4 regions of the Virgibacillus ihumii genome follow, and region 1 is predicted to be linked to each of the others. Evidence: riboswitches for the same ligand, from Rfam matches in the RefSeq annotation. Region 1 holds a riboswitch; each other region holds the start of a gene.
What was found. A riboswitch is a leader RNA that binds a small molecule or an ion and turns the genes downstream of it on or off. The one in region 1 is predicted to bind S-adenosylmethionine.
Positions count from the first base shown of each region.

Region 2: linked by a shared signal. The riboswitch ahead of HUX68_RS17965 (phosphoadenylyl-sulfate reductase) and the one ahead of HUX68_RS09100 (CoA-acylating methylmalonate-semialdehyde dehydrogenase) in region 1 are both predicted to bind S-adenosylmethionine.
Region 3: linked by a shared signal. The riboswitch ahead of HUX68_RS18000 (homocysteine S-methyltransferase family protein) and the one ahead of HUX68_RS09100 (CoA-acylating methylmalonate-semialdehyde dehydrogenase) in region 1 are both predicted to bind S-adenosylmethionine.
Region 4: linked by a shared signal. The riboswitch ahead of HUX68_RS11740 (PLP-dependent aspartate aminotransferase family protein) and the one ahead of HUX68_RS09100 (CoA-acylating methylmalonate-semialdehyde dehydrogenase) in region 1 are both predicted to bind S-adenosylmethionine.

Region 1 covers NZ_CACVAN010000001.1:1,841,866-1,847,661, forward strand. Annotated here, with positions in the region: gene HUX68_RS09065 (metal-dependent hydrolase family protein) at 1-755, opposite strand, end outside; gene HUX68_RS09070 (hypothetical protein) at 772-1,938, opposite strand; gene HUX68_RS09075 (TetR/AcrR family transcriptional regulator) at 2,331-2,870, shown strand; gene HUX68_RS09080 (DMT family transporter) at 2,875-3,204, shown strand; gene HUX68_RS09085 (YndM family protein) at 3,393-3,869, shown strand; gene HUX68_RS09090 (hypothetical protein) at 3,944-4,384, opposite strand; gene HUX68_RS09095 (hypothetical protein) at 4,544-4,747, shown strand; SAM riboswitch class I at 4,831-4,929, shown strand; gene HUX68_RS09100 (CoA-acylating methylmalonate-semialdehyde dehydrogenase) at 4,994-5,796, shown strand, end outside.
Region 2 covers NZ_CACVAN010000001.1:3,623,263-3,629,058, forward strand. Annotated here, with positions in the region: gene HUX68_RS17950 (purine-cytosine permease family protein) at 1-498, shown strand, start outside; gene HUX68_RS17955 (GNAT family N-acetyltransferase) at 632-1,144, shown strand; gene HUX68_RS17960 (YitT family protein) at 1,423-2,241, shown strand; SAM riboswitch class I at 2,528-2,634, shown strand; gene HUX68_RS17965 (phosphoadenylyl-sulfate reductase) at 2,898-3,623, shown strand; partial or broken gene HUX68_RS17970 (assimilatory sulfite reductase (NADPH) flavoprotein subunit) at 3,875-5,725, shown strand.
Region 3 covers NZ_CACVAN010000001.1:3,631,691-3,637,486, forward strand. Annotated here, with positions in the region: gene HUX68_RS17985 (sirohydrochlorin chelatase) at 1-735, shown strand, start outside; gene HUX68_RS17990 (NAD(P)-binding protein) at 742-1,383, shown strand; gene HUX68_RS17995 (uroporphyrinogen-III synthase) at 1,367-2,158, shown strand; SAM riboswitch class I at 2,226-2,325, shown strand; gene HUX68_RS18000 (homocysteine S-methyltransferase family protein) at 2,414-3,463, shown strand; gene HUX68_RS18005 (methionine biosynthesis PLP-dependent protein) at 3,620-4,741, shown strand; gene metC (cystathionine beta-lyase) at 4,738-5,796, shown strand, end outside.
Region 4 covers NZ_CACVAN010000001.1:2,438,283-2,444,078, forward strand. Annotated here, with positions in the region: gene megL (methionine gamma-lyase) at 458-1,642, opposite strand; gene rarD (EamA family transporter RarD) at 2,023-2,925, shown strand; SAM riboswitch class I at 3,005-3,120, shown strand; gene HUX68_RS11740 (PLP-dependent aspartate aminotransferase family protein) at 3,210-4,922, shown strand; gene HUX68_RS11745 (hypothetical protein) at 4,892-5,065, opposite strand; gene HUX68_RS11750 (homoserine dehydrogenase) at 5,218-5,796, shown strand, end outside.

The DNA of each region.
Region 1 (5,796 bases):
TGTTCTATGGAGTGGATCCCTGCCTTAACAGCATTTTTGATACCCTCTGCTCCTTGCGCGTGAGCCATGACTTTAACACCTTTGCGAAATTGACCTTCCTGAACAATCGTCTGAAGTTCTTCCAAGGAAAATTGGGTGAATTCCGGATGATCGGTCGCACTCAGAACTCCTCCTGTAGCATGAACTTTGATCACTTCAGCACCTGCACGCAGCATTTCACGGGTCTTCTTGCGCACTTCCTCCACCCCGTCACACTGTCCATGCGGCATGCCGGGGTGACCAGAAGGCAGAAGATCCTGAACACTGCCGGAAACGGTATAACCATCGCCATGCCCGCCGGTAATCGTCAGCGCATTGATGCTTAACTGTAAACGCGGACCGGAAATTAGCCCTTCTTCTACAGCCTTTTTCACACCACGATCGGTGCCTAATGCATCCCGAACAGAGGTAACACCAGCTTGCAGCGTATTTTTCAAGTACTCAGCAGCTTGATAATACATAAACGAAAATGGTGTTTCCAAACGCTTGGCAATCGGGGCAAATTCCATCATCATATGAACATGTGAATCAATAATGCCAGGTAAAATAGTACCGCCTTTCGCATCGACAATAGTCTCTTCACCCGTAAAGGTGTAGTCATCTTCCGGCCCAGCGTATACGATATTTTTCTCCTCAATCGCCACCAAGGCATGCTGCTGTGGCTCTCCTCCATTACCATCAATTAATAAACCATTTTTAATAACTGTTTTTGTCATTAATAACCACTCCCATTTATAAAGTTTGAACAAGAACTCCAGCTATAAGGACGGAAACGATGGTGACTGTTGTAAATCCACCAATCAGCATTGGTGATAATAACTCGTCAAATATTTGTTTCTCCTCTTCCTCATTCTCGGCAACACTACGGCTTACTTCTTCACACAAAATATAATCGCCTGGAAATCCAAACAGTGCTGTTAATGCTACAGGCATTCCTTTATATGGATGCCACTTAACTATCTTGGACATAAAGTATCCGCCAATACTAAGCCCAATAGTCCCTAGCAGAAGGATCAAAATGATGCTTGGCAGGTTTTCCAGCGCATCTTGCGGACTTACATTTGCCATTGTACCGATTACAACAAAAATGATTCCGATCATAGTAATCGTAAATGAGTTTGCTCTTTCAAGAGATCTTTCTTCAAATAGTCCCAGTTTCAAACCAATTATACCAATAGTCAAACACCATATACTGTAATGAATCCCGGTTACTTCTCCCAGCGCGGTACCAATCGCAGCACCGACGAAAATAAAGAATAATTTCAATGTCATACTGGATTTCAGCGGACTCACTCTTTTACCGCTATTTTCTGTAGCCTTTTTTTCCTGCCCGCCAGTAGCCTTGAATGTCCCATTGTCCATTTCTTTTTTCAAACCAACTGCATAACGACGCATAAAATTCATGGCCAATGGCATCCCCAGAACACCCTGGAACGCAACAATTAAAGCGGGGATGACAACCAGACTGGTAAGTCCCAGTTCCGTCAATTTTTCGGACGTGATAATTAAAGCTATAATTCCTCCGCTGACCGGACCAACCCCGGCAACTGCAGTCGGATAATCGTAAACAAGCGGTACAATTGTTAAAATCAGGATACCTGATACAAGCATGCCGCCCAGTGCAACAAGAACAGCCTTATACTGTCGCTTCAATGTCGATAAAGGTATCAACGTCCCCATATGCAAAATGGCCGGACCAACCAGGATAGCCCCCAAAGCGGCAAACGTTGATTTTTCCAATATATCTGCCGGAAAGATGCCCGTCCATTTACAGACAAGAAAACCGACCATTGCGGTTAAAAGCATCGGCACTCTTGCTCTGGAAACAATGGAAATCCATTCCCCCAATGCGATTAACGCAAAAATGATTACTGTTGCTATAAGTGGATTACTTAGCATAAAAAACTTCCCCCTTTTCGTGATGTAAATGAAAAGATTAATGAAATTCTTGAATTGCGATGCAATCCTTTGTTCACTAATCTAGCTTTGCAGAAGTGCATAAACATATCTATAAAGTTATAAATATACAATTAACGTTATGAACATTTCCATAACGTTGAGCACTTTGCAACTTTCTTAATTTTCATTGATGTTAAAAATAATGATACTACTTTATCATACAATTTCGGCAAATGAAAGAAAATTTGTTAAGTTAAACAATCCAATAAATGTAAGACAATCACTATTAACCGAGTCAATTACGGCAACGGACGTTAAATTATTTTCTTGACAATAAAACCGTCCAGACGGTATACTAAATTTAGAAAATCACCAAAGAAAGGTAAATAACGATGGCTAAAAATGATACACGACATAAAATTCTCGAGGCTGCTTCAAACATTGTACAACAGGATGGAATACTGGATTTAACCTTGGAAGCTGCAGCGGAACAGGCTGGTGTCAGTAAAGGCGGTCTGCTGTATCACTTCCCTTCCAAAGACGCATTAATTGAGGGAATGGTTCAGCATCTAATGGAAGGCTATGCTGCAAATATGAAGAAAGAGGCTGATCAGGACACTGCAGAAAAAGGTCGATGGACTCGTGCCTTTATTAAAGAAACATTTCTGCAGAGCACTCCAAGCAAAAACATGGATGCGGGCTTAATGGCAGCAGCAGCCATCAACCCTGATTTGCTGAAACCTATCCAAGACGCCTATGAGAAATGGCAAGATAACATCGAAAACGATGGGCTTAATCCGGTTAATGCGACTGTTTTGCGCCTTGCAGTGGATGGTCTTTGGTTTTCTGAAATTTTTGGGTTAGCTCCGCTCGAAAAACGGCAGCGGGAGCTTGTGCTGGAAAGGTTGATTCAGCTAACAAAGGAGGAATGAAGTGATGGCAGGCATGATGTACCTTCTTATCGCAATAATCGCTGAGGTGATTGGAACAACGGCACTGAAATCAAGCAATGGCTTCAGTAACTTGTTCCCGTCTATTATTGTCGTTGTGAGCTATGTTCTTTCTTTTTTCTTATTGGGCATGTCACTAAAAACAATCCCATTAGGCATCGGGTATGCCCTATGGTCCGGTATCGGAACCGCTCTGACAATTATTATTGGTGTAGTGGTTTGGAAAGAAGCAATGTCGTTAGCAAGTGTGCTCGGTATCCTGCTGATTTTATCGGGTGTAGTTATTTTGAATATGAATAAGGTTGGAATTGGCTAGGGTTCTGTCATCCTAGCCAATTCCCATGGGACGAAGGGACAGGTTCCTCGTCCCATTTTCAATTCAAGTGGGACGAGGAACCTGTCCCTTTGTCCCGTTTTTCAGTACGTAGTTCATCCATATCGTCCGAATGAAATATAACCTAAAGGAAAAGATAATTGCAGTATAATAATAGGGAGGACTGAAGAATGGACTATGTAAAAGCGCTGGTAATCAAATTGGTCATGATAACTGCAGTATTATGGATTGTGTTAGGTGCATTTTATGGCGTTTCTGTTGGCGATATTTTGCTTACCAGCGTATTATTAACTGGCGTATCATTTCTTGGCGATGTATTCATTTTACCCATTTTTGGGAATGCCAGTGCTGCTTTAGGCGATTTTGGCCTTCTTTTTGCCGGAGTCTGGATACTCGGTATTTTTCTGTTTGAAGGGAACTTTTCTCTCGGATCCGCTGCATTAATTTCAGCAGCTATTATTGCTGTTGGAGAGTATTTTCTTCATAATTATATGGAGAATCATGATTTAAAAGATCAAACTGAAGTGATGGACACAATGGGGGTTTCCCCACAAGATAAGATGCAAACCGAATTTGGTTCGGATGTGGATCCAGAGGCTGATATTAAAAGGGAAACATCAGATAAAGGAAACAATGAGAAGGAATAGTTTTTGTGGTGCCTGTCACTTGATTCAATCCATGCAATTCTAAATAGTTCGGGATAACAGGCACCACACAACAATTACTTCTTGTAATCCCACATCACCTTCCACTCGCCATCTGCCTGCACTGCGTAAACATCCTGGACGAGTGTGAAGTTACCATATTTCCCTTTAAACACCTGTGACACGGTTACTTTGTATACAACATCAATTGGAGCTGCTTCATCTTCCATTTTCCAATTTTCAATTTTAGTCGCTTCCCCAATCGAATACGAAAATGTCGTCACACCAAAATGATTCATAAACACATGGGCACGGTCCTGCAAATAATGTCCCTTAGCAAATTTCTCTTTCATGAGCGGATGGAACATTTCCCAGGAATCTGAAAAATCCCCAGTTTGCTCAAATGCATAAAACATATCCACTGTCTCAACTGCAATTTCCTCAGGGGATTTATCTGCGATGAAATATATTGTTACACCTATCCCAAGCAAGATTACCGCCAGCACTAATTTTTTCATATAACTCCCCCACATTTGCTTGTCGTATCATTTTATTCGTATTAGCGAGGGAATATTATCCAAGGCAAGAATGCCATAACATGAATTTCGAGTCGTGGACATAGTAGGATTAAATCGCTTATAATTAGTTATAATTGAAGTCTTTTAAAGGAGTAAAAAATGAGGCAAAACATAAACATCAACAACACGAAAGTCGGGGTAACCTTTAATATAATCATAGCAGTGTTGGCTGTTGGTGTAATTGCTTCGGCTATCGATGGCTGGGATGAAATGAAACGTGCACCCTTTTACCTGGTGCTGGGAATAGTTATTCTGTTCACTCGGATATGGCGACTTTATAAGGCGAAAAAACATACCAGTTAATGTCTCTATCCCCTTACGCCACAACTCCTACTTGACTAATAGGTTTAATGATGTTTAAGATGGAATATACAATTTAATAAATTTTCTTATTAAGAGAAGTGAGGGATCTGGCCCGATGATACTTCAGCAACCTTCTGTAAATAGAAAGGTGCTACATCCAGCATGTTTATGGAAAATAAGAATTAATTAGCCAAACCTTCCTTATTTTCCCGGAAGGCTTTTTTATTTTTTAAGGAGGAATAGCATATGACGAAAGCAGCAACTGAAGTACGAAAACTAAAGAATTACATAAACGGTGAGTGGGTTGATAGTAAAACTACTCAATACGAAGATGTCTACAATCCTGCAACCAAAGAAGTTATCGCGAAAGTGCCCCTGTCAACTAAGGGAGAAGTTGACTATGCACAAGACATTGCACAGCAGGCATTTGAACAGTGGAAAGATGTGCCGGTCCAAAAACGCGCACGAATTCTATTTAACTATCAGCAATTACTGCAACAAAACAAGGAAGAATTAGCCCGCATAATTACAATCGAGAACGGCAAAAACACAACCGAAGCACTCGGTGAAGTCGGACGCGGGATTGAAAATGTGGAATTTGCAGCCGGTGCTCCGACGCTTATAATGGGAGATTCGCTGGCAAATGTCGCAACAGACATTGAAGCAGCAAACTATCGCTATCCAATTGGTGTTATTGGCGGAATTACACCATTTAACTTTCCGATGATGGTACCTTGCTGGATGTTCCCTATGGCAATAGCTGTCGGTAACACATTCATCTTGAAACCATCGGAAAAAACTCCATTATTAACAGAAAAACTAGCTGAACTGCTGGAAGAAGCTGGTCTCCCTAAAGGCGTATTTAACATTGTATATGGTGCACACGACGTTGTAAACGGCATTCTTGACCACCCTGGTATTAAGGCGATTTCCTTTGTCGGTTCGAAACCAGTTGGGGAATATGTTTACAAACGGGGAAGCGAAAACCTGAAACGTGTCCAGGCTCTGACTGGCGCAAAAAATCATACCGTTGTTTTAAAAGATACCAA
Region 2 (5,796 bases), 1.8 Mb from region 1:
AATATTACGAACATTTATAGTGGCTCTCTTTCGCTTTCAAACTTTTTCGAGAACGTTCTAAAATTCACCCCGGGGCGACGGTTTTGGGTTGTTATTACAGGTGTCGCAGCGATGGTTTTAATGCTAGGCGGCATTACTAATTATTTGGATACTGCCCTGACTTTCCAAGGCGTTTTCCTTATGACCTGGGCTGCGATTTTGGTTACAGATGCTGTTTTTGTAAAGAAAATATTGAAGATCGGTCCTGGCTATTACGAATCTGAGCAAAGGTACCTGTATAAATGGAATCCTGTAGGGGTAGGCTCTTTAGTCATCGCAAGCGGTTTAGGTACAATTGCTGCTTTGGGATATTTTGGTGCATTCCTCCAAAGTACAGCTGCATTTTTTGCAGCGATTCTTGCTGCAGTTCTTACAATTGGGATTGCTGCAGCAACGAAAGGGAAATATTATATCAAGAAAAAGAACCACGATATTGACAGAGAAGATTATATTGCATAATCATTGTACCCTCTATTAAATAGGGGGTATTTATTTTCGACACGTTTTTCCTTTTATCGAAGGCGTATGTTATGCTCTAAACGGGTGTGACGAACAAATATAGTATAAAGTATTATTGATTAAAGGAGCACTTATGATTATTCGATTATTGGAACCGTCAGATGCAGATAAATACTGGCAGCTTAGACTGGAGGCGCTCAAACAAAATCCGGAAGCTTTTGCTGTAAGTTATGACGAAGCGATGGAGAGGGAAAATCCCATAGAAAGTACAGCTCAACGGTTAGGAGAAAACTGTACGTTTGGCGCATTTAATGATGAAGAACTTGTAGGTATGGTAACGTTACTTCAGCAGCAATCACCGCTGAAACTCAAGCATAAGGCACACTTATTAGCGATGTATGTAAGCCCAAAAATGCGTGGGGAAGGTGTAGGGGAACAGCTGCTGGTGGAGGCAATTCATTATGCAGAATCAATTGGGGCGATAGAAATACTGCAATTAGCAGTAGTAACATCGAATGAAAAAACTATAAGACTTTATAAAAAGCTGGGTTTTGAAGTGTTTGGATTGGAAAAACGGGCACTTAAATTTGGCGATACATATTATGATGAAGAACTTATGGCCTTGTCTTTAAAAACAGAAAGCTGATAGTCTTGCTTTATAATTAATTTTTCCTACACTGTCCTGTATTGCTGTTAAATAAAGAATACGGGGCACTTTTTTGTCAGAAAATCTATCTATATACCTTGCCTGAAAAAAGTTAAAAATATTAGGGATTATATCCGTGAATGCGGTTATGCTGATGGATGTCGGACACCCCGGGTTATGCTTGAACAATCAATGTTCTATAAAATATTGACTTTTCATTGCTCGACCACTAAAATTCATTAAGTGTTTTTATCGAACCTGATGGGGGTGTCATCATCATGTATTATGTTTATAAATATGCAGTACTATTTGTATTTTCAATTGCTTTGGGATTTGCTTTTAATATGTTTCTGCTTCCACATGAAGTTTTATCAGGTGGGGTAACCGGGCTTGCTATGATACTCGGACTGCTTTCACCAATAAATTCCGGTATTTGGCTTGTTATTTTGAACATCCCTGTATTCATTATAGGTTTAATGAAGCTGGGAAAGGAATTCATTTGGAACAGTATCTTTTCAGTTTTTATCACGTCCGTTTCGATGCAGTACATTCCAATAATGAAGGTGACCGATGACGCCCTGCTGTCGGCAGTTTTTGGCGGAGTCATAACAGGTATTGCCATTGGCTTTATTGTACGATTTTACGGATCAACTGGGGGTGCCGATATTATTGGACTCGTTGTTACCCAAAAACGTGATATTCCGTTAGGTGTGTTGATTTTCGGTATAAACAGTACGGTCGTATTTATTTCCGGATTTGTCTTTTCCTGGAATCTGGCCATATTAACAATGGCCTCGATTTACATTACCGGAGTTGTCATCGATCGGGTTCATACGCGCCATATAAAATTAAGTTTGATGGTGGTAACAACTAAGGGAGAGGAACTTAAAAACGAACTGATTGGAAACCTGATTCGGGGAATTACCGTCATGACCGGATATGGAGCCTATTCCAATAATGAAAATAAAGTGCTCTATACCGTTATTACCCGTTATGAACTGGCATTGGTCAAGTCTCTCATTAAAAATGTTGATCCGAAAGCTTTTGTCAGCGTCAGTGAGACAAGTGAAGTAATAGGTAACTTTCGGAAATCATAAGTTTTTTCATACAGACGCACTTTCTTGGGAAAAAAGGAGGTGCGTCTATTTTGATTTTAAGTTGGATTCCCAAAATGGGAGAGGAGGGTACTGGAAAGCAGATCCCTCTAAATAAGAAACAATAGCTCTCAAATCATACATTAACTAAATTCCATCAAAAGTATTAATTACGGCAGAAATTATATAGTTCTAATGGTAGAAAATTGTATTAAAATTTATATTATTTTTGAAAAAGTCTTGACACTTGGAGCGTTTGAACATACAATAACACTCAATTAATTTAATAATCTTATCTAGAGAAGTTGAGGGAACTGGCCCTTTGAAGCTTCAGCAACCTCTGATAAATTCAGGAAGGTGCTAAATCCAGCAAGAACTATTCTTGGGAGATAAGAGGGTCGAATGCAGAAAAAATACTCTCTTTTCCCAGAAGACTGGAAAAAGGGGGTTTTTTAAATGCCTGGATAATATAGTGAAAAAACGTTCAGTATGGAAGAAGTTATGTAATAAGTTGGTATATTAATATATAATTGGTGTTAGTTTAGCATAAATTACAATTTGTTTTGGCTGAAATTATTTTTTAAAGATTAAGGTGAGTTTAATCCTGCCAAGATATTTTTTGTGTAAGGTTTAAATACTTTTTCATGGAGGGATAAACTGTGACGAATCATTCGGTTACTTACCGTAATTTCTCCGGTGACCCATTTAAAGATTTTCATCCTACAGATGATACCAATGGTGCTATTGAAGTTCTGGAGTGGACTTTTGAATCGTTCGGGGATTCTGTTGTATATGCATGCAGCTTCGGAGCGGAAGGTATTGTATTAATTGATTTAATTTCCAGGGTGAAAAAAGATGCGAAAATTGTGTTTCTCGATACAGAGATTCATTTTCAGGAAACGTATAATCTGATTGATGAGATTAAGGAAAAATATCCGGATCTTCGGATTGAAATGAAAAAGCCTGATTTAACGTTGGAGGAGCAGGCGGACCAATATGGATCAGCTCTGTGGAAAAGAAATCCGGATCAGTGCTGCTTTATTCGAAAAGTAAAACCTCTCGAGGAGGCATTGACGGGTGTTCCTGCGTGGATATCCGGACTTCGAAGAGAACAGTCACCATTACGCAGTAAAACTGATTTTGTCAATAAAGATGAACGTTTCAAATCGATTAAAGTTTGTCCGTTAATTCATTGGACGTGGGATGATGTATGGGATCATATTCATTTGAATAACTTGCCATATAATGAATTACACGACCAAGGCTATCCAAGTATTGGATGTATACCATGTACGTCACCGGTAACAGATTCTGGTGATTCCCGTTCTGGAAGATGGAAAGGTTCCAATAAAGAGGAGTGTGGACTTCACACAGTTGGAAGGTAAGGATTTTTTAAGCAGTTAAGAAAATTTAAAATCCTTTCTTACTGCATAAGTGCAACTATTGCTGTCACCCAAAGGCTTGGTGACAACCAAGTTTTCTAATGAAACGCTCATTTTTTATTGTTTAATTCCGACTAATCTACTAAAAATACTATGAAATTAGATCAAACATGATTTTCATGGTTATGGAAGGTTATGAATGATCACAGACAAAGGAAATAACAACAAAATTAAATGTTATGAGGTGAATATCTGTGCAGTTACAAGTAACGAATAGTCCGTTTGATCAGGAACAAGCAGATAACTTAAATCATCTGTTGCCTACATTGACAGAAGCACAAAGGATTTGGCTGAGCGGGTATCTTGCGGTTCCAGTTAATACGAAAGCACCGATAGCTGCAAGTTCTGTTGAAACGCCGGATACATCAGTATCTGCACAAAATGCTCAACAGGCAGCTACCCGTGAGGTGACGGTACTGTTTGGATCGGAGACTGGTAATGGACAACAACTTGCTGAGGAAATACTTCAGAAATTGGAAGAGCAGAACATGAAAGCAACGATTTCAGCGTTAGATGATTTCAAACCTAAGAATCTCAAGAAAGTCCAGGATTTGCTGATTGTCACAGCAACCCATGGTGAAGGTGATCCACCGGATAATGCCATCTCATTCTATGAAACCCTTTATAGCAGGAAAGCACCAAAACTGGAGGATGTGCGATTTTCTGTACTCTCTCTAGGGGATGAATCCTATGAATTTTTTTGTCAGACCGGAAAGGATTTTGATAAGCGTCTTGAGGAACTTGGGGGAGAACGCTTGTATCCAAGGGTTGATTGCGATGTTGACTTTGACGAGGGTGCTTCAGAATGGATTGAGGGCGTTTTTGGGGTATTACATGAGTCACAGACGGATCACCCTGCAGGCGAATCTATTCAGACAGGGCAGCATGGGAAAGAATCCCTGACAAAGGATCAGCCTGTTTATTCACGGACAAATCCATACAGGGCTGAAGTGCTGGAAAATTTGAATTTGAATGACCGGGGCTCGAATAAGGAAACCCGACATTTGGAGTTATCCTTGGAAGGTTCCAATTTCGACTTTGAACCTGGCGACAGTGTGGGTATCTTTCCGGAAAATGATCCCCATCTCGTGGACCAACTCATACTAGAAATGAATTGGGATCCGGAAGAGACTGTTCCGATAAACAAAGAGGGGGAGGGGCGAGCTCTTCGCAACGCGTTACTTACAAATTTTGAGATTACCAAACTGACAAAACCATTATTGGAAAAAGCAGCACAGCTATTCGAGAATGATCGTTTAGGCAAATTTTTGTATCCGGAACATGAGGAAGAACGAAAAGTTTATCTGGAAGGACGGGATTTGCTTGACTTGATAAAGGATTTTGCGTTACAGGGAGTATGTCCTGGTGAATTTGTACAAATATTGCGGAAGATGCCGGCGCGTCTGTATTCGATAGCTAGCAGTTTTCAGGCTAATCCGGATGAGGTGCATCTTACCATTGGAACGGTTGCCTACCATGCACATGGAAGAGACAGAGCGGGTGTATGCTCCGGACAATGTGCATTACGTGTGTAACCTGGTCAATATCTTCCGGTTTATGTCCATCGCAATCCCAATTTTAAATTTCCTTCCGATGTGGATATACCGGTTATAATGGTTGGACCCGGAACAGGGGTAGCACCGTTCAGATCCTTTTTGGAAGAACGGGAGGAGACAGAAACTAACGGAAAGACCTGGCTATTCTACGGGGATCAGCACTTTTCCTCCGATTTTCTTTATCAGGTGGATTGGCAGCAATGGCTGAAGGACGGTATTCTGACCAGGATGGATGTTGCATTTTCTCGTGATACTGCCGAAAAAGTGTATGTACAGCACCAGATGCATAAAAACAGCAAGGAACTCTATCAATGGATAACGGAAGGAGCCAATATCTATGTGTGCGGCGATGAAAAAAATATGGCAAAAGATGTGGAAGCGACCTTATTGAAAATCCTTGAACAAGAGGGAAACATGAACACCGAGCAAGCAGCAGGATATCTGAAGGACTTGCGCCAGCAGAAACGGTATCAGCGTGATGTGTATTAATTTAGTTTTGACGTGATAAAACGATGTCATAGTGCGGAACGAATTTTAAATAGATATTGAAAGGAGCATAA
Region 3 (5,796 bases), 1.8 Mb from region 1:
GAAGCAACAACTGAGGCAGTCTCATGTATCGAATCGGTAATCCGGCAGGTTAACTTTCCCCTTCAGGAAATATGCTTTTTGGAGCTTGCAGCGCCAACGGTCGGACAAGGTATCAAAAATCTTGTAAACCAGGGCGCTTCAAAGATTTCCGTCATACCTGTTTTGCTGTTAAGTGCCGGGCATTACTATAAAGATATACCTGATGAAATACGTAAGGCAAAATCCGAGTACCCTGAAATTGAATTTACGTATGGGAAGCCGCTTGGCGTGCAGGATCGCTTCATCGACATTTTGATAGAACGCATGGAAGAAACGGCAACACCAGTCAACCTGGATGCAAAGATTTTGCTTGTCGGCCGTGGCAGCCGCAATCCCGACACCATTATGGATATTAAAAGTATTGGAAGAAAGCTGGAACGAAAAACTGGCCTCAAACAAGTGGATATATGCTTTTTAGCGGCTTGTAATCCTTCATTTGATGAGGGGTTACAGGCTTCACTGGAAGAAAAACATTCTCAGGTTTTTGTTATGCCTTATTTATGGTTTACTGGGGTGCTTATGCGTTCCATTAAGAAAAAAATAGATGCATTGAAAGTATCGGATAAGCAAATCATATGCTGCAATCAGCTTGGTGGCCATGCAGGAATGATACAGGCTTTGCAGGAACGTGTTTATGAGTCAATACATAATCATGTTGATTTCGCCGCTCCAACACGCAAATCGGAAAGGGTTTGAAGGAATATGGCAGCAGTTCCTTTGATGATTGACCTAACTGAAAAAAACATAATCGTTATCGGGGGCGGATCTGTAGCCGAGCGCAGAATCCGTACCGTTATAAATAATGGTGCTAAGTTGACCGTGATCAGTCCTAAGATTAATCAAGGAATACATGCCCTGTGGACGGAAGGATGTTTGGACTGGAAAAAGAAGAAAGCTGAGGCTGGAGATCTTGATGATGCATTTCTGGTTATCGTGGCAACCAACGATGTAAAAGTGAATGAAACCATTATTCAGGCCACCCCTTCCAATGCTTTAATCAATAATGCAGCGGATGCTGACGAGGGAAATGTTGCATTTCCCTCATTTTTCAATCGGGGAAGATTGTCTATTAGTGTATCAACTAATGGGGCAAGCCCGATGCTTTCGGCAAAAATTAAAAATGATCTTCAGGCTGTATATGACAACAGCTACACAGATTATGTGGATTTTTTACATGAAAGTCGAAAGTTGCTGAAACAAACTTGTCTTACTAAAAATGAACAACGATTATTTTTAAAGGAGATTCTTTCTGATAAATTCCAGGATACGGATAATCAAAATAAATTGCTTAAATGTCTGGCAGACTTATCTGGAGGAGGGAAACACAATGAGCGGCCTGAATGACAAAAAAATTGGCGTTGCAGCTGCTCGCAACAGTGAAGCAATTGCAAAACTAATTCAAAATAATGGAGGTACCTCATTCATCTATTCCGTTCAGGGAGAGCAGGTGTTGGATGAAGAGGTCAGTAGAAAAAATGTATTGGATTTTATTCGTGACCCGTTTGACCAGGTTCTTTTAACGACAGGAATTGGACTGGAAACATTGGAAAAGGCGGCAAATGATTTGGATTGTCTTTCGGACTTTATCGGGAATCTCAGAAACTCGAAATTGGCTATTCGCGGCAGTAAAACAGCGAATTGGCTAAAAAGACATTCCCTCTCCCCCAAATTCGTTTCTGAAGATGGAACTATGGAAAGTCTGCTGGCACAACTGGCCCTCGATGATGATAATAATCGTTTGTTTTTACAGGCATACAGTCAGGATGAAGCAGTGTTAAAGAAGCAATTGGAACATCAAGGATATGCTGTTTATCTTTCCAAACCGTACGAGTACATGGAACCGGATCTTACTATAATGACTGCGTTAAGGAAGCAGATAATCACCCGCTCTCTCGATGCAGTTGTGTTTACCAGTAAAACGCAGATCCAAAATCTTTTTAAAGGCAGTAGTGAGGCTGAGGAACTTACAGCTGCTTTTCATGATCATGTTCTGCCGGTGGGGGTGGGAAAAGTAACCACAGCCGAATTGAGAAAGAATGGAGTAACCACTGCTTTCCATCCGGGTAAACCGAAAATGGGAGCCATGATTGTTGAACTGGCTAACTTTTTTTCACATTAAAAATTGTCTTGACTTTTAAAAATACTGCGTGTATTGTATATAGTAATCAAAAATTGAATTCCTGATATTCTTATCAAGAGAGGTAGAGGGACTGGCCCTGTGACGCCTCAGCAACAGACTATTTTGTACTGTGCTAATTCCAGTAGCGTGAAGCTTGAAGATAAGAAGAGTATTTAACACACGGTCAACCCTCTTCTTATTTAAGAAGGGGGTTTTTTCGTGACTTCACAATTAAACTCAAAAGGAGGAAACATGATGAAGCGTAGTTTAGAAGAGCGTTTAAAAGAAGGAACCGTAATTGCAGGGGAAGGTTATTTATTTGAATTGGAACGAAGGGGATATTTACAAGCGGGTTCGTTTGTTCCTGAGGTGGCACTGGATAATCCTGAGGCATTAAAGCAGACATATCGGGATTATATGAATGCCGGTTCTGATGTTGTATTAGCATTTACATACAATGCTCATCGGGAAAAAATGCGTATTATTGGAAAAGAAGATTTATTAGAACCATTAAACAGAAATGCCATTCGCTTGGCAAAAGAGGTAGCCAAAGAGCATCCAAAAGAAGAAGCGTTGGTGGCAGGAAATATATCGAATACCAATATCTTTAATCCGGATGATCCGGAGTCAAAAGAAAAAGTCAGAAATATTTTTGCGGAAATGGTGAAATGGTGCAAAGAAGAAGGGGTCGATTTCATAAATGGTGAAACATTTTATTACCATGAAGAGGCGTTAATTGCACTGGAGGAAATCACTAAACAAGGTTTACCGGCAGTCATTACGTTTGGTTTAATGGGCGAGAATATTTTAAGGGATGGATACACTGTAGAGGAGTCCTGTAAAATACTTTCCGAAAGAGGCGCATTGGTCGTTGGTATGAATTGTTTCCGGGGTCCTGAAACGATGCAGCCATACCTTGCTGCCATCCGAAACAATGTGGATGGATATGTTGGTGGCTTGCCAATCCCATATCGTACGACAGAAGAACACCCAACATTCTTTAACTTGCCTGATGGAGGCTGCAGCTGCCATTTACCTACAGAAACAACATTTCCGACTGCTCTTGACCCACTGTATCATAACCGCTATGAGTTAGCTGAATGGGCAAGAGAAGCAAAAGATACCGGTCTTAATTATATTGGCTTGTGCTGTGGCGCATCACCAGCGATGCTGCGGGCAGTGGCGGAAGCTGTAGATGTTAAAACAATAAATTCAAAATACTCCCCCGATATGGAGAAACATTTCCTGTTCGGAACAGACAAGACACTTCAAGAGCACAATTTGAAGTATCGATTAAAAGCTTGAATGATAACATGATTCTTATCAAGAGAGACGGAAGGATTGGCCACGATCAGTGCTAAATCCAAAAGGTAGTAATTACCTGAATGTAAGAAGAACGTGTGCATTAGGGACCTTCTTCTTATAAGGGGGTCCTTCATTTTTTCGAAAAGGGTGAACAACATGTCAGCAAAAAGCATCGAAACCAAATTGGTGCAATTAGGTAATAAGTCTGACAAAACGACAGGTGCTGTAAATCCGCCTATTTATTTGTCAACTGCTTTTCAGCATGAGGGAATCGGTAAGTCCACTGGTTATGATTATACCCGTACAAAGAATCCAACACGCGCTATTCTGGAAGATGGGATTGCAGATTTGGAATCTGGTGACAGTGGCTATGCCTGCAGCTCAGGAATGGCTGCCATCCAATTGGTTCTTTCCCTTTTCCGTTCTGGTGATGAATTAATTGTTCCGGAAGATATCTATGGAGGAACTTACCGGTTACTTCAGCATTATTCAGATGTCTATGATATAAAGACAAGCTATTCGGAGTTTGTGAATGTGGACGCGACAGAGAAGTTAATTACTTCTAAAACAAGAGCTCTATTGATCGAAACGCCGACGAATCCTTTGATGCAGGAAATCGATATCAGACAATATGCCAATCTCGCACGTAAGCACAATTTACTGCTCATTGTTGATAATACATTCTTAACACCTTGCTTGCAGCGGCCGCTTGAGCTGGGTGCCGATATCGTTGTTCACAGTGCCACAAAATATATTGGCGGTCATAATGATGTGCTGGCTGGGTTAGTTGTTGCAAAGGGTGATGCCATCTGTGAAAAACTATCCGAAATCCACAACGCTTCCGGCGGTGTCTTGTCTCCATTTGATTCATGGTTGATCATCAGGGGGTTAAAAACTCTCTCGCTTAGAATGAGACAGCACGATGAAAACGCCCGGAAAATAACATCTTATTTATCAGATGAGCCATTGGTCCCCGACGTATTATACCCGGGAAAAGGCGGTATGCTCTCATTTCGTCTTCAAAAAGCAAATTGGATTGAACCGTTTTTGGAAAATCTGGAGCTTATAACGTTTGCAGAAAGCCTTGGTGGAGTAGAAAGTTTTATTACCTATCCCGCCACCCAAACGCATGCAGAGATTCCGGAAGCAGAACGAACCCGCCGTGGAGTCGACAACCGGTTATTACGCTTTTCTGTTGGCATTGAGCAAACAGAAGATTTAATAGCAGATCTGAAACACGTATTTTCCATACTGAAAAGGGAGGAGATTGGGATATGAGCATCGATAAAAAACAGTTGGAAACAAATCTTATTCATACATCGTCGGGGTTGGACGTTGAACAGAAAACGGGTGCTGTCAACGTGCCAATTTATTTATCCTCAACCTATCACCAGGAAAGTTTTGATGAATTTGGACCGTATGACTACAGCCGCTCCGGAAATCCGACAAGGCAGGCATTAGAAGGAAAAATAGCCAAACTGGAGGATGGGTCAAGAGGATTGGCGTTTGCTTCCGGAATGGCTGCAATTTCATCAGCCTTTATGCTTTTATCTTCAGGTGAGCATGTCCTGGTTTCCAGAGATGTATATGGGGGCACGTTTCGCTTTGTTACGGAGGTACTATCCAAGTTAAAAATTGAACATACCTTTGTGGATATGACGAATCTTAGTGAAGTTGCAGAAGCAGTTAAGGAAAATACAAAAGTCATCTACATCGAAACACCCTCAAACCCTTGTATGAACATTACAGATGTTAAAGGAGTCGTAGAAATTGCCAAGGCAAATAACTGTTTAACGTTTCTTGATAATACGTTTATGACCCCCCTTTACCAGAAACCGATTAAACTCGGTGTAGATGTGGTGCTGCACAGTGCTACCAAGTTTTTGTCTGGCCACAGCGATATTATTGCCGGATTAGCCGTAACAAAAGATAGAGAACTTGGCGAACGGTTAGCTTTTCTGCAAAATTCATTTGGATCCATTTTAGGTGCACAGGATTCCTATCTGCTGCTGCAAGGAATTAAAACACTGGGGGCACGTCTGAAGCAGTCATCTGAAACAGCACTCGATATAGCAACGTATCTGAATGAACATCCTTTAATCAAAAAAGTATTTTATCCTGGCTTGTCCTCACACTCAGGGCACACCATTCACGCGCGACAGTCCAAAGGTTCGGGGGCGGTTTTATCATTTGAAATCTCCGATGCAGTTGAAGCTAAAACATTTGTAGAACACATTCGCATCCCTATTTTCGCTGTCAGTCTTGGGGCGGTCGAAAGCATCCTGTCGTATCCAGCGAACATGTCACATGCCGCAATGCCAAAGCATGAACGC
Region 4 (5,796 bases), 600 kb from region 1:
AGGAGGCTCCCTTTGGGGCAGATATCCGCGATTTGATGCCGGATATCCGCGATTTTGTTGTCGATATTCACGATTCTAAGCTATATATCCGCGATTTCAACCTTCACATCAAAATTTCAAAATATATTTCCGCCTTTCTATAATAATGGGAGTGGATCCGCCTGCTGAGAGCCTCGGTTTGTCTCATCAAAATAGGCGGCTCGAGTGGTTTCATAATCAAATGGCGCACTTCCTTTGCTAGTTAGTAATATTAATATACGCCACACGACTTGAAAATTCCTGCTTTCCCGACAAAATTTCCCTTGGTAATCGAGCTGGATCACTGTCATTTTTGGCAAAAAATCACACCTGCACCGGCAAATAGCTTGTACAGGCGTGTTTATTTACGTTCTGAAAATACGTTGGAACACTTGATGAAACTTTTTGAGGCTGGCCTTTTCAGTACATAAGCCCTCCCCTAAAGATTGTTAAGTGCCTGCTCCAGATCAGACCAGATATCCTCCCAGTGCTCGAGGCCAACGGAAAGACGAATGAGCTGGTCGGTGATACCCATGTTAAGGCGCGCATCTTCCGGCACAACGGCATGTGTCATTGTGGCCGGGTGCTGGATCAATGTCTCTGCATCGCCCAGACTAACCGCGATTTTTAAGAATTTAAGATGGTTAAGGAACTGTTGGGCATCCTGCTTGGTTCCTTTTACATCAAATGAAATCAGCCCGCCGCCGCGTCTCATCTGTTTTTTACAGATGGCATTGTCCGGGTTGCTTTCATCACCGGGATAATAAATATGCTTCACTTTCGGATGGCTGCGCAGTTTTTCAAAGACCCTTTCCGCATTGTCACAATGACGGTCAATCCGGAGCGGTAAAGTTTTCAACCCGCGCAGCAGCAGCCAGGCGTCCATCGGCGCCATAATTCCGCCAATATCTTTTTGCGTGGTCATGGCCACTTCATCGAGGAAGTCTTTTTTACCGACAGCAAGGCCAGCCACGACATCCCCATGCCCGCCGAGGTATTTCGTCGCACTGTGCAGCACAACATCACAACCGAGATCAAGCGGCCGCTGCAAATATGGTGATGAGAAGGTATTGTCGACAACCACCGGAATCCCATATTCTTTGGCAACTTCAGCTACCATCTGAAGATCAATCAGCTTCATGGTCGGGTTAATGGGTGTCTCCACGTAAATACATGTTGTTTCCGGTTTGATCAATGAACGGATTTCATCTTTCGTCTGCATTTCCGAAAAATCATGCGTAATATTATACTTGTCCTTCATCATGGATAATAAGCCAAATGTACACCCGTAGAGTCCCGACGAACATAGCACATGATCGTTTGCCTTTGTCAGTGCAATCAGAATTGCCGATACCGCCGCCATTCCGGAACCAAAAGCGAGGCCGCGTTCACCGTTTTCCAGTGCTGCAATCCGCTCCTCAAGCACGCTTACGGTTGGATTGCCCAGACGGGAATACACATAACCCGCTTCTTCCCCGGCAAAACGACGCTCCCCCTGTTCAGCCGTGTCGAATGTATATGTCGAGGTCTGGAAAAGCGGTGTTGCCAAGCTTCCAAGCATCTCTTTTGAATCGTATCCTTCATGAATTACCGTCGTCTCAAAATGTTTATTTTCGTTTGTCATTCAGAATCCCCCAATTTAAAAAATCTAGTATATTCATATACTACTATCTTATTCTATTCCACAACAATTTGAAAGCGTTTCCCGGGATTTTTACGAGTCGCGGTGATTGCTTTTACCGAAAAAAGAATCTAAACTTGATTTATTTAGCAAATGGCGCAGCGTGTGCACGTTTGCTGCTGGAGTTCGCATATTTGCGGGTGGGTTCGCATGTTTGGGCTGGGAGTTCGCACGTTTGTGCTGGAATTCGCACGTTTGGGCCGGAATTCGCACGTTTGTGGCTTCACTTCGCACGTTTGCGGGTGGGTTCGCACGTTTGAGCTGGGAGTTCGCTCGTTTCAAATTTCAATTCATGCAAAACTATTACAAAGGAGGCTTGCTAATTGGATCAGGAGAATAAACTTGGAATTATCTATGCAGCGGCAGCCTATACACTTTGGGGGTTTCTGCCAATCTATTGGAAACTTGTCCAGCACGTTCCGGCAGATGAAATTCTTGCACACCGCATTCTGTGGTCATTCATTTTTATGATGATCATCGTGCTTGTATCCGGCAAGCTGCGGCCATTTTTCAAGGAGTGCAGACAAATACTGCACGACAAAAAGAAACTGATCGGGATTTCTGCGGCTTCCGTCATTATCAGCATCAACTGGCTGACGTTTATTTGGGCGGTTAACAGTGAACATGTTGTTCAGGCAAGCCTTGGCTATTACATAAATCCGCTTGTCAGTATTTTACTGGGCATGATTGTTTTAAATGAATCTCTAAGCAGACGGCAGCTGCTTTCATTCATCCTGGCGGCGATCGGGGTTATCAATCTCACCATCAGTTTTGGCGTGTTTCCATGGGTCTCCCTCGTATTGGCATTCAGCTTCGGGCTGTATGGACTGTTGAAAAAAATGGTCGATATCGGAGCAATGTTCGGGCTGACGATTGAAACGATGATTGTAACACCGATTGCACTTATTTATCTGGTTGTTATTCCTGGCAGTACGCTTGCACCTGACATAATGCTCTCCAGAAATGGTACTTTACTGTTTGGTGCCGGTATAGCCACGGCGATCCCGCTTCTGCTGTTTGCTGCCGGGGCGAAACGGATTCCGCTGTCAATGGTTGGCTTTCTACAGTACATTGCACCGACTCTTATGCTTGTTCTCGGCGTGTTTTTGTATGACGAACCATTTACACAGGCACATCTTGTTTCATTCCTATTCATTTGGGTGGCATTAATCATCTACATGGGAGCGGCACGGCATAAAAAACCGGTACGCCAAAAAGAAATCTAAATTATTTTAAAAAATCTGTTGACGAACGGCACGGAACATGTATATAATATTCATTAAATTAATTAAAGTTAGTTATATCTTCTTATCAAGAGCGGCGGAGGGATAGGCCCTGTGAAGCCCGGCAACCTAAAAGGCAGTCATTGCTTTGAAAGGTGCTAAATCCTACAGATCAATTTTCGATCTGGAAGATAAGAGGAGGATCGTTGTAAATAACGCCCTCTTCTTAGGAAGAGGGCTTTTTCATTCTCCTCTTCCTCCAGATACAATTCAAGGAGGAATTTTTCATGTCAAACTATCAACTTTTTAACCCGGAAACTAACCTGCTTCACGGCGGACAGCAGCCTGATCCGACTACAGGATCACGCGCGGTGCCAATCTATCAGACTACTTCCTATGTGTTTCGGGATACGGAACATGCGCAGAATCTTTTTGGACTGAAGGAAGCAGGCAATATTTATACCCGTATCGGCAACCCGACCGTTGATGCATTTGAACAGCGGATTACATTACTTGAGGACGGTGCTGCAGCGGTGGCGACTTCATCCGGGATGGCAGCAATTACACTATCCATTTTAAACATCGCCCAAAGTGGAGATGAAATCATCGCCGACAGTAATTTGTACGGCGGGACATATAATCTGTTTGCCAATACACTCCCACGTTATGGCATCGATGTAAAATTTGTCGACGGAACGGACCTGGAACAGATTCGCAGTTCGATAACATCCAAAACAAAAGCAATCTTTGGTGAGACGATCACTAACCCGAGCCTGAATGTATTGGACATTGAAAAGATTGCCGAAATCGCGCATGAAAATGATATTCCGGTTATCATTGATAATACGTTTGCTACACCTTACGTTTCGAAGCCACTAACATGGGGGGCCGACATTGTCATTCATTCCGCAACGAAATGGATCGGCGGCCATGGTACAACAATAGGCGGAGTGGCGATTGACGGCGGCAGATTTGATTGGACAAAAGGGAAATTCCCTGGGTTCACCGAGCCTGACGAAAGCTATCACGGCGTTCGCTATGCGGATCTTGGTCCTGTAGCATTTGCCACAAAACTGCGTGTCCAGTTGCTGCGCGATATTGGTGCATGTCTTGGACCACAGGATGCGTTCCAACTGCTGCAAGGACTGGAAACCCTTCATCTACGGGTGGAGCGACATAATAAAAATGCGGCAGAAGTTGCTGACTTCCTGCAAAATCATCCTGCAGTCGAATGGGTCAACTACCCTGGTTTAAAAGATCATCCATCACACCAGACCGCACAGAAATATTTTCAGATCGGATTTGGTTCGGTGATTACATTTGGTATTAAAGGTGATCGTGATGCTGGACGCAAAGTAATTGATAATATTTCTATCTGGTCCCACGTTGCCAATGTCGGCGACGCTAAATCGCTGATCATTCATCCGGCATCAACGACACACCAGCAGCTGGGTGCTGAAGACCTGAAGCAAAGCGGTGTTACAGAGGAATTAATCCGCCTGTCAGTTGGCCTTGAATCGACTAAGGATACGTTAGCCGACCTGGATCAGGCAATCGCAAATGCAGCCGGTGTTGAAAAAACAATTGAGACGACGGATGCTGATGCCATTAACTGGCTGCTGTCCACCCCATTCAACCGGGAGAACGGACTTCGCAAAAAAACCATTGCTGTCTATGGCGAAACATCGTTCAATAATTTGGATAAATTAGGATTCCAGATCGTTACAGTCGGCAATCATGGGAACTACAACTCATTGCAGGAAATTCCATTTGATGTGGATGCTGTTGCAACGAATAATCAGGCACTGCCTCCTGAGACGATTGAACAGTTTATTAATAAAGAAGGAAAAATTCTTTGGACAGATAATCCGAGCGAAAGTGACCAAACTTTGGAGAATGCCAAAGCCGCCGGAATTACTGTTATTTCCGGAAAGGATGCCTATCAAGAAGCAACCAGACTTCGTAGTGGTCAATCTGATAAAGTACTGACAAACGCATAAGGAAATGCAGCGGACGGGGAGAAGTCTTGGTAAAAAGATTGCCCCCGTCCCGCTTTTTCCGAACCGGTTGATGTTTCGCCCGTGCGGTTGATGTTTTCCCCATACGGTTGATGTTCCGCCTGTGCGGTTGATGTTTTCCCCATACGGTTGATGTTTCACCTGTGCGGTTGATGTTCCGCCTGTGCGGTTGATGTTTTCCCCATACGGTTGAAGTTTCGCCCGTACGGTTGATGTTCCACTCGTACAGTTAATCTTTCTGCTACGTTAAAATTTTTTAAGAAGGGAGTTTTTATTGATGAAACCGATTCAAGTTGCGCTGATTGGTCTTGGGACCGTCGGATGCGGAGTCTACCAAACACTGCATATACACAAGCAGCGCCTGGAAATCGTGCTTGGTGCACCGGTTGAGCTGACAACGGTTGTCATCGAAAACCCGGATAAACACCAAAGGATTGCCGAAAAGGCGCCCATCTCAACAGATATTTCAGATATTCTGTACAACCCGGAAATTGATGTGGTTTTTGAGGCAATCAATGGGAAAGAACCGGCTTTCACCTATTTAAAACAGTGCATTCAAGCCGGAAAACATGTGGTCACTGCCAACAAGGAAATGTTCGCATCACATGGCAGGGAACTGAAGGAACTGGCCAAAACCAATGATGTCCAAATCGGCTATGACGCGACAACAGCCGGTGGTATTCCGATCATCCAAACAATCAGCCAGTTGTTTCGGGCCAATCAGATTCAGCAGGTGCAGGCAATTTTGAACGGTACATCAAACTATATCCTGACTGAGATGCGGGAAAATAAGCTCTCCTTCTCCACTGCACTGAAACAGGCACAAAAATGGGGTTACGCCGAAGCAGATCCAACG